DNA from 3 places in the Streptococcus pseudopneumoniae IS7493 genome. Region 2 is predicted to be linked to each of the others. Evidence: predicted binding sites of a transcription regulator. Region 2 holds the regulator's gene; each other region holds the start of a gene.
What was found. The regulator NrdR, encoded in region 2, represses ribonucleotide reductase genes. The targets are predictions, from matches to a motif close to ACACNATATATNGTGT.
Positions count from the first base shown of each region.

Region 1: nrdH (glutaredoxin-like protein NrdH) is a predicted target of NrdR. The motif match lies at 1,437-1,452, and genes of this name have one in related genera.
Region 3: nrdD (anaerobic ribonucleoside-triphosphate reductase) is a predicted target of NrdR. The motif match lies at 2,018-2,033, and genes of this name have one in related genera.

Region 1 is NC_015875.1:1,087,264-1,090,548, forward strand. It holds gene ptsP (phosphoenolpyruvate--protein phosphotransferase) at 1-945, opposite strand, end outside; gene SPPN_RS05665 (phosphocarrier protein HPr) at 951-1,214, opposite strand; gene nrdH (glutaredoxin-like protein NrdH) at 1,563-1,781, shown strand; gene nrdE (class 1b ribonucleoside-diphosphate reductase subunit alpha) at 1,862-3,285, shown strand, end outside.
Region 2 is NC_015875.1:1,619,055-1,622,339, reverse strand. It holds gene SPPN_RS08285 (hypothetical protein) at 1-513, opposite strand, end outside; gene SPPN_RS08280 (ABC transporter ATP-binding protein) at 530-1,225, opposite strand; gene SPPN_RS08275 (GntR family transcriptional regulator) at 1,230-1,595, opposite strand; gene nrdR (transcriptional regulator NrdR) at 1,735-2,208, shown strand; gene SPPN_RS08265 (replication initiation and membrane attachment family protein) at 2,209-3,285, shown strand, end outside.
Region 3 is NC_015875.1:284,079-287,363, forward strand. It holds gene cls (cardiolipin synthase) at 1-179, shown strand, start outside; gene SPPN_RS01670 (hypothetical protein) at 435-1,973, shown strand; gene nrdD (anaerobic ribonucleoside-triphosphate reductase) at 2,093-3,285, shown strand, end outside.

The sequences.
Region 1 (3,285 bases), 530 kb from region 2:
CTGCTCATCTTCAGTTGGGAAGTCTTGAGAATCCATGTACAAGAATTCTGTACGGTAAAGTCCAACAGCTTCTGCACCGTTGTTGTTAACACCTTCCACATCTTTTGGAGTACCGATGTTAGCAGCCAACTCGAAGTGTTTACCGTCAGCAGTCACTGTTTGAGCATCTTTCAAAAGTGCCCATTCAGCTTTTTGTTTAGCATAAGCTTCACCAGCTGCTTTAAATTCTGCCGCTTGTTCATCTGTTGGGTTGATAATCACTTCACCAGTAATTCCGTTAACGGCAAGGATATCACCGTCTTTGACGATTTCAGTGATGTTATTTGTTCCCAATACAGCTGCAATTTCAAGTGTACGTGCCATAATAGCTGAGTGGCTTGTACGTCCACCGATGTTTGTTACAAAAGCTTTTACAAAGTTTTTGTCCAATTGAGCTGTATCAGATGGTGTCAAGTCATGCGCAATCACGATTACTTCTTCATTGATAGAAGCTGGGTTTGGCAATTTCTTACCAAGAAGGTTTGCCAATACACGTTTTGTCACGTCGCGGATATCCGCTGCACGTTCTTGCATATATGGGTTGTCTTCCATGCCTTCAAAGATCGTGATGAACATATCAGTCACTTCTTTAAGACCTGCTTCTGCATTGACTTTCTTAGCACGAATTGTTTCTTTAATCTGACCAATCAATTCTGGGTCAGAAAGAACCATCAAATGAGCGTCAAAAACTTGAGCCGCTTCTTCACCAAGCGTACCTACAGCTTTCTCGCGGATAAGAGAAAGCTCGTTTTGAGAAGCTTCAAGAGCAACATCCAAACGAGCCTCTTCTGCGTTTGTATCTTCGACTGAAATAGTCTCGAATGACAAATCCGGTTGAACGAGTAGATATGCTTTTGCAACTGCAACACCGTCAGATGCCGCGATTCCTTTAAGCATTTCTGTCATTTCCCTTATGCCAATCCTTCTTTTTCCATTGTTTCTGAGATTGCAGCGATAGCGTCATCTGCATCTGCACCTTCAGCTGAGATAGTTACGTCAGCACCTTGGCCAACACCAAGACTCATAACACCCATAATTGATTTAAGGTTAACTGATTTACCTTTGTACTCAAGAGTGATATCTGAAGCAAATTTGCTAGCAGTTTGTACCAACAATGTTGCTGGACGTGCGTGAATACCTGTTTCTGCCACTACGTGGAAATCTTTAGAAGCCATAGTTTGACTCTCCTTTTGTTCTTTCTTTTTTGAGTTATATGTGATAACCCTTACAATTTGGTATTATATCATCTTCTAGGATTTTTTTCAAGCATTTTCTGGATTTTCCTTCAATTTCCTTTCAGATAACTTGCTGAAAATCTTCTATCCTAGATAACAAACACAGGATATAGTTTCTTTAAAAACAGTTTATAGGATAATCATTGCTGTTTTATAAAATAAACACTACATATTGTGTTTTGTGAGCTTGACTATAAAAAAAGACCACTATATTTAGTTCAAATCATTGACAAAATTTTATTTTCTGATATACTAAGATAGTATTAAATTTTGAAGAGGAGTTACACAATGGTAACCGTTTATTCTAAAAACAATTGTGTCCAATGTAAAATGACCAAACGTTTCTTGGACAGTAATAATGTCTCTTATCGTGAAATCAATCTTGATGAGCAGCCTGAGTACATCGATCAAGTTAAAGAGCTCGGTTTCAGCGCAGCTCCTGTTATCCAAACACCAACTGAAGTCTTTTCAGGTTTCCAACCAGGAAAACTGAAACAATTAGCATAATCTTAGTACATCATCCAGAAGAAACTGCTTCTAGGGCTAACTTAGATGCCTTTCTTTTGTAATTAGATAAGGGAAATTTTATGGGATTAAAACATCTTGAAGACGTGACTTACTTCCGTCTTAATAACGAAATCAACCGTCCTGTTAATGGACAAATCATGCTTCATAAAGATAAGGAAGCCTTGGATGCCTTCTTTAAAGAAAATGTCGTTCCAAACACTATGGTTTTTGATTCAATTAAAGATAAAATCAACTACCTCATTGAACATAACTACATCGAAACAGCCTTTATCAAGAAATACCGTCCAGAGTTCTTGGAAGAATTGTCACAATTTATCAAAGATCAAAACTTCCAATTCAAGTCGTTCATGGCTGCTTATAAATTTTACAATCAATATGCCTTGAAGACTAATGACGGTGAATACTATCTTGAAAGTATGGAAGACCGTGTCTTCTTTAACGCCCTTTATTTCGCTGATGGGAATGAAGCTGTTGCAATCGATATTGCCAATGAAATCATCCACCAACGCTACCAACCTGCTACTCCTTCCTTCTTGAATGCTGGACGTGCTCGCCGTGGGGAGTTAGTATCTTGCTTCCTAATCCAAGTAACTGATGATATGAACTCTATCGGACGTTCTATCAACTCAGCACTTCAACTTTCACGTATCGGTGGTGGTGTGGGAATTACCCTCAGCAACCTTCGTGAAGCTGGAGCTCCTATCAAGGGGTATGAAGGAGCAGCTTCTGGGGTCGTTCCAGTTATGAAGCTTTTTGAAGACAGCTTCTCTTACTCCAACCAATTGGGGCAACGTCAAGGTGCCGGTGTTGTCTACCTCAACGTCTTTCACCCTGATATCATCGCCTTCCTTTCAACTAAGAAAGAAAACGCCGATGAAAAAGTTCGTGTCAAAACCCTATCACTTGGTGTTGTAGTACCCGATAAATTCTACGAATTGGCTCGTAAAAATGAAGAAATGTACCTCTTCAGTCCTTACTCTGTAGAAAAAGAATACGGTGTGCCATTCAACTACATCGACATTACTGAAAAATACGATGAATTGGTCGCAAATCCAAATATCCGCAAGACAAAAATCAAGGCGCGTGATTTGGAAACTGAAATCTCTAAATTACAACAAGAGTCTGGCTACCCTTATGTCGTCAACATTGATACGGCTAACCGTGCAAATCCTGTTGATGGTAAGATTATCATGAGTAACTTGTGTTCTGAGATTCTTCAAGTTCAAGAACCAAGCTTGATCAATGATGCTCAAGAATTTCTTCAAATGGGAACAGACGTATCATGCAACCTTGGTTCAACCAACGTGGTCAACATGATGACTTCACCTGACTTTGGTCGTTCTATCCGTGCTATGGTTCGTGCCCTCACTTTCGTTACAGATAGTTCGCACATCGTAGCTGTTCCTACTATCGACCATGGAAATAGCCAAGCCCACACCTTTGGTCTCGGTGCCATGGGACTTCACAGCTACCTTGCCCAACA
Region 2 (3,285 bases):
AGCCAAGTAGATGCAGAGGATACTGGAAATGGTATTTAGTAGGAGGGATAACCCCACAAGAGAGAGTTGAGGAAGGTATGTTCCTAGAAGTGGGATCAAGTCATAATGTGACATCCATTCTGGAACCGTTATAGTCACAATAAGAAAAGTACTTAGAGCCAGTACAGCCGAGCTAAGTATAGACCAGATGAAGGCTCCGACTAATTTAGCAGTGATGATATAGTGCTCAGAAACTGGCAAGGTCAGAGTCAGATAGCCTTGGCGATCATAGACACTACCTTTGAAGCGTTTGATAATCAAGAAAAGAGTTGAAATCCCAAGTGTAATTATCAATCCACCAAAGACGAGAGCCAGAAAGATAAATAGGAAAGGTTGGCTATCTTTGAAAGATACATAAGAATAGTAGTGTACTTGCATTCCCAGGGGGACTGAAAGGACTAGCACGGCTGCGTAGAGGGCTAAATACCACTTGTTAACATTTTTAAATTCGTAGCGAATTAAATTCCAAAACATAAATAATCTCCTTTGCTTAAGCCTTAAATTCCTGACGGAAGAGTTGGTCAATGGATTCACCTGACTCATAGCGAATGTCATCTACATTTCCTTGACGGATGACTTTTCCGTCTTTTAGGAAGACAATTTCATCCAAGATTGGCTCGATATCAGAAATCAAGTGGGTAGAAATCAAAACGGTAGAAGTTGGTGAGTAGTTGTTGATAATGGTATTGAGGATATACTCACGGGCAGCAGGGTCTACCCCACCAATGGGTTCGTCTAAAACGTAGAGACGAGCATCACGGCTCATAACCAAAATCAGTTGTACCTTTTCCTTGTTTCCTTTTGATAGTTTCTTGAGACGACTATTTTCATCAATGCCAAGATCTGCAAGTAGATGGTGGGCGCGTTCAAGATTGAAATCTTTATAGAAGGTCTTGAAGTAGGTTAGGGCTTCTTTGACCTTCATTTGTTCATTGAGATAGGTCGTATCCGGCAAATAAGCTACGATAGCCTTGGTTGCTGGGCTTGGATCCATGTCGTTGATAAGGACGCGTCCTTGATCTGGTTGTAAGAGGCCATTGATTAGTTTAATCAGGGTTGTTTTCCCTGAGCCGTTTGGGCCAAGGAGACCAACAATTTTTCCAGCTGGGATCTCAAGAGAAACATTTTCAAGGGCTGGTGTTGCTCCATAAGATTTGGATACATTTTCAAATGCTAGTAATGACATAGGCTTAAACTCCTTTAATATAATCGCCGACTACGCCTGGTAGTTCTTCTTTTTCATAGCCAAAATGGGTCATGGAGGAAACGAAGTGTTCCAATTCTTCTTCCGATAATTGTTTGCGCGATTGGGCGATTAGCTCCTTATCTTCAGTCACAAATCGTCCAGTTGTTCGCTTGCTGTAGACAAATCCTTCTCGTTCGAGGTCTGACAAGGCTCTTTGGATGGTGTTGGGATTGACCCCCGCCTCGCTAGCCAGCTCTCGCACGGTTGGAAGTTGTTGATTGGCTTCCAGTGTATGGGAAACAATCTGAAGCTTGATTTTCTCCATAATCTGTAAATAGATGGGTTTTTTGTTGTCAAATGTCCAGGACATCTTGTTCTCCTTTCTTCTATCCTTTTGTCTTAATTAAATAATACAACAAAACAAAAAACTTGTCAAGCAAAAAGAAGAATTGTTTTGGGAATCGTTTAAAAAATGGTATAATGAAAAGAAAACGATAAGGAGGGAAAGGATGCGTTGTCCAAAATGTGGGGCTACCAAGTCAAGTGTTATCGATAGTCGCCAAGCAGAAGAAGGGAACACCATTCGTAGAAGACGTGAGTGCGATGAATGCCAGCACCGTTTTACAACCTACGAACGAGTAGAAGAAAGAACCTTAGTGGTTGTTAAAAAAGATGGCACACGGGAACAATTCTCCAGAGATAAAATCTTTAATGGGATTATCCGCTCAGCCCAGAAACGTCCTGTGTCAAGTGATGAAATCAACATGGTAGTCAATCGTATCGAACAGAAACTCCGTGGTCGAAATGAAAATGAAATTCAAAGTGAGGACATTGGTTCACTCGTCATGGAGGAGTTGGCTGAATTGGACGAGATTACTTATGTACGTTTTGCCAGTGTCTATCGTAGTTTTAAGGATGTTAGTGAGTTAGAGAGTTTGCTCCAACAAATCACCCAGTCCTCTAAAAAGAAAAAGGAAAGATAAATGAAGCCAATTGACCGTTTTTCTTATCTGAAGAATAATCGGGTGTCGCAAGATACCTCATCTCTGGTACAGTGCTACCTCCCGATTATCGGTCAGGAGGCACTGAGCCTTTATCTTTATACGATTAGTTTTTGGGATAATGGCAGAAAGGAATACCTCTTTTCAAGCATTCTCAACCATCTCAACTTTGGGATGGACAGACTTTTAAAATCCTTGAAAATCCTATCTGCTTTCAATCTCTTAACCCTCTATCAAAAGGGGGAGGTTTATCAACTAGCCCTCCATGCTCCTCTATCTAGTCAGGACTTCTTGGAACATCCTGTGTATCGCAGACTTTTAGAGAAAAAGATTGGCGATGTAGCTGTGGAGGATTTGAAAGTTGAAAGTGCTGATGGTGAAGAAATACCTGTCTCACTTAATCAAGTCTTTCCAGAATTGGCAGAACTAGGCAGTCAAGAAGACCTTGGTCTCAAGAAGAAAGTGGCCAATGATTTTGACTTGGAACATTTTCGCCAGCTGATGGCTCGAGATGGACTTCGTTTTGCGGATGAGCAGTCCGATGTCTTAAACCTCTTTGCTATTGCCGAGGAGAAGAAATGGACTTGGTTTGAAACCTATCAATTGGCCAAGTCAACAGCTGTTTCCCAGGTTATTTCAACCAAACGCATGCGTGAAAAAATTGCTCAAAAATCAGTTTCCTCTGACTTTAGTCTTAAGGAAGCGACCATTATCAAAGAGGCCAAAAGTAAAACTGCCCTGCAGTTCTTGGCAGAAATCAAGAAAACACGCAAGGGAACCATTACCCAAACAGAAAGAGAACTCTTGCAACAGATGGCTGGCTTGGGTTTGCTGGACGAAGTCATCAATATCATTCTTTTATTGACCTTTAATAAGGTCGATTCGGCAAATATCAATGAGAAATATGCCATGAAGGTAGCCAATGACTATGCCTATCAAAAGATTCATTCGGCAGAAGAGGCAGTCTTGCGCATTCGTGAACGTGGGCAAAAGAATCAGGCTCAAAAAAGCAGTAACCCCAGTCCTGCCAAGTCCAATGTACCCAAGTGGAGCAATCCA
Region 3 (3,285 bases), 860 kb from region 2:
TGGTACACCATTATGAAAATGCAGTCTTACTCTATAAAACTCCTTCTATAATGGAAATCGCCCGAGATTTTCAAAATATATTTGCAGATTCTCAGGAAGTTTATCCCCATTCTATCAAAACGAGCTGGTATCAAAAGCTTGTAAAAGAAATCGCCCAGTTATTCGCCCCAATCTTATAAGAAATCTAGGACTTAGGAAATGACCGAGTCCTCTTTTTCTTGCTTTTTACGAATAGAAAGATATAGGGAGGGACGATGCTGACTCAGAAAGAATTGGATTATATCATAACATTTAAACAGACACATTTACACCGATTTCGAGAAATTGAAACCTTTGTGAAACTATGCAAAAAATCACTCAAACAGCCATCGCAAGCTGACAATCCTAGGACTTTTTGATATACTAAGACAGATAAATTGAATAGGAGAAACGATATGAGTGTGTATGGTAGAGTAGAAGAAGTTCATCAGGAGAATCGTGAACCTCTAGAATACCAAATCGAACAAGAATCGCATCATCGTGAATCAAGGCGTCTTCCTTTGGTGAAAATTTTACTATGGAGTACGCTTGTAACGGGGATAACTCTAGGAGTACCGCTATTACTCGACTTAATGAGTGCACAGGAAGTGCAGGATTTTTATGCAGGTTGGGCGCTTCATCAGACAGGGAAGATTTACAGCGACTATTATGGAAGTCAAGGTTTGCTTTATTATTTGCTGACTTACGTGAGTCAGGGCGGATTTTTCTTTGCCATCTTTGAGTGGTTAGCCTTGGTAGCAGGCGGATTTTTCCTTTTTAGATCAGCGGACACCTTGACAAATCAAGGAGACCAAGCTGGACAAGTGGTGACTATTTTTTACATGCTAGTTACAGGTCTTGCTTTTGGTGGAGGCTATGCGACTCTTTTAGCGCTTCCTTTCTTATTCGCAGCCTTTAGTTTAGTTGCGGCTTATCTAAGTAATCCAAACCATGATAAGGGATTTGTACGGATTGGGCTAGCTTTGGCAGGCGGATTTTTCTTTGCTCCCTTATCATCGCTCCTGTTTATTGCTGTAGTGAGTTTAGGCTTGTTGGTCTTTAACCTTGGGCATAGACGCTTTGTGCATGGGTTTTATCAGTTTCTTGCAGTGGCTTTAGGTTTTTCACTTGTCTTTTATCCAACTGCCTACTATAGTGTTGCAACAGGAAGTTTTGGGGATGCTATTAGTGGTATTCGCTATCCCATTGACAGTATTCGCTTTGATTTCACTTCTAAAATTTTAGAGAATATGGCTTTTTATGGCTTGTTGTCCCTTGGTTTGGGATTTGTGGTTTGTATCTTTTTAGGTCTCTTTCAATCCAAACCCTCTAAACTATACGTCATTTCGGTTCCTGCAAGTCTTGTGACAATTTTAGGTTTGATTTTACTTTTCTTTTCACAGGAGCCTCTGCACGCTTCCTGTTTGATGGTCGTCTTTCCTGTTTTTCTACTTTTATTGGTAACCAATATTAAGAGTCAACAGAGGGGGCGTAGTGTTAGACGAAGACGAAGAGAAACGCCAGTTAGTCTATGGAGTCGTTTCTTCAAAGGAAATCTATATCTGCCAGTTTTAGGGCTTGTCTATCTTTTGTCTATTCCTTTTTTGATGAAGTTAGTCCTTTATCCGGTACCTTATCAAGAACGTAATCGTCTTGCTGATTTGGTAAAAGAGGAGACAAATACGGAAGATGCTATCTATGCATGGGATGATACTGCGACTCTTTATCGTAAGAGTGAGCGCTTGTCGCCATCGGTGATTTTGTCTCCCGTGCACTATACAGCAACTGAGGAAAACCGGAATAAGCTACTCAATGACTTGAAAGAAAAACAACCCAAGGTGATTGTGGTAAATGACAAGGTGCCAGTCTGGTCTGAAGTAGAAACACTCTTAAAAGAAAATTATCAACCAGTAAAGACAGATTACTCAGAGTTTAAAGTCTATAAAATCAAATAACCAAATCAATATCTTGTGTATTTTTAAAAATTTTAGGATTTTTAACACAAGATATTGATTTTTCTTTTTAGAGTGGTATAATACTTTTTAGAAAGAACATTTTAGAAAAGAGCATGCATATGATTGCACTAGAAGAAAAAATTACAATTTTGCCAACTCTCTTCGTCGAGAAACGAGATGGGAGACGTGTTGTATTTGATGTGGACAAGATTGACAAGACTATCCACAAGGCGGCAGACAAGGTTATGGATGTGACACCCTTGGTCGAAAAACGCCTCAATGCTCTGACCGAGCGAATTGTCACAGAAATTCATAGTCGCTTTCCAAAGGGAGTGAAGATTTATGAAATTCAAAATATCGTAGAACATGAACTCCTTGAAGCCAAAGAATATGCGCTGGCTGAGGAGTATATTACTTATCGGACGCAGAGGGATTTTGAGCGATCAAAAGCTACAGATATCAACTTTAGTATTCATAAGCTTCTTAATAAAAATCAGGCAGTTGTCAATGAAAATGCCAATAAAGACAGCGATGTCTTTAATACCCAGCGTGATTTGACAGCAGGCATTGTTGGGAAATCAATCGGACTGCAAATGCTTCCCAAGCACGTAGGCAATGCCCACCAAAAGGGGGATATTCACTATCACGATTTGGACTACAGTCCCTATACCCCTATGACCAACTGCTGTTTGATTGATTTCAAGGGGATGTTGGAAAATGGTTTTAAGATTGGAAATGCAGAGGTAGAAAGTCCCAAGTCTATCCAGACTGCGACAGCACAGATTTCTCAAATCATCGCCAACGTTGCTTCTAGCCAGTACGGTGGCTGTTCAGCTGACCGTATCGATGAAATCCTGGCGCCTTATGCAGAGAAGAACTATCAAAAACATCTCAAAGATGCAGAAGAGTGGGTCTTGCCTGAAAAACGGGAAGATTACGCTTGGAAGAAAACGCAAAAGGACATCTACGATGCCATGCAATCTCTTGAGTATGAAATCAACACCCTCTTCACTTCAAATGGACAAACACCTTTTACTTCGCTCGGTTTTGGTCTAGGAACCAATCGTTTTGAGCGGGAAATTCAAAAAGCTATCTTGAACATCCGAATCAAGGGACTTGGTTCAGAACACCGCACAGCTATCTTCCCTAAACTTATCTTCACGCTTAAAAGAGGACTCAACTTAGAAGAAGGGACTCCCAACTACGACATTAAGCAGTTGGCTCTTGAGTGTGCAACCAAGCGGATGTACCCAGATGTCTTGTCTTACGATAAGATTATCGAGTTGACAGGTTCTTTCAAGGTTCCTATGGG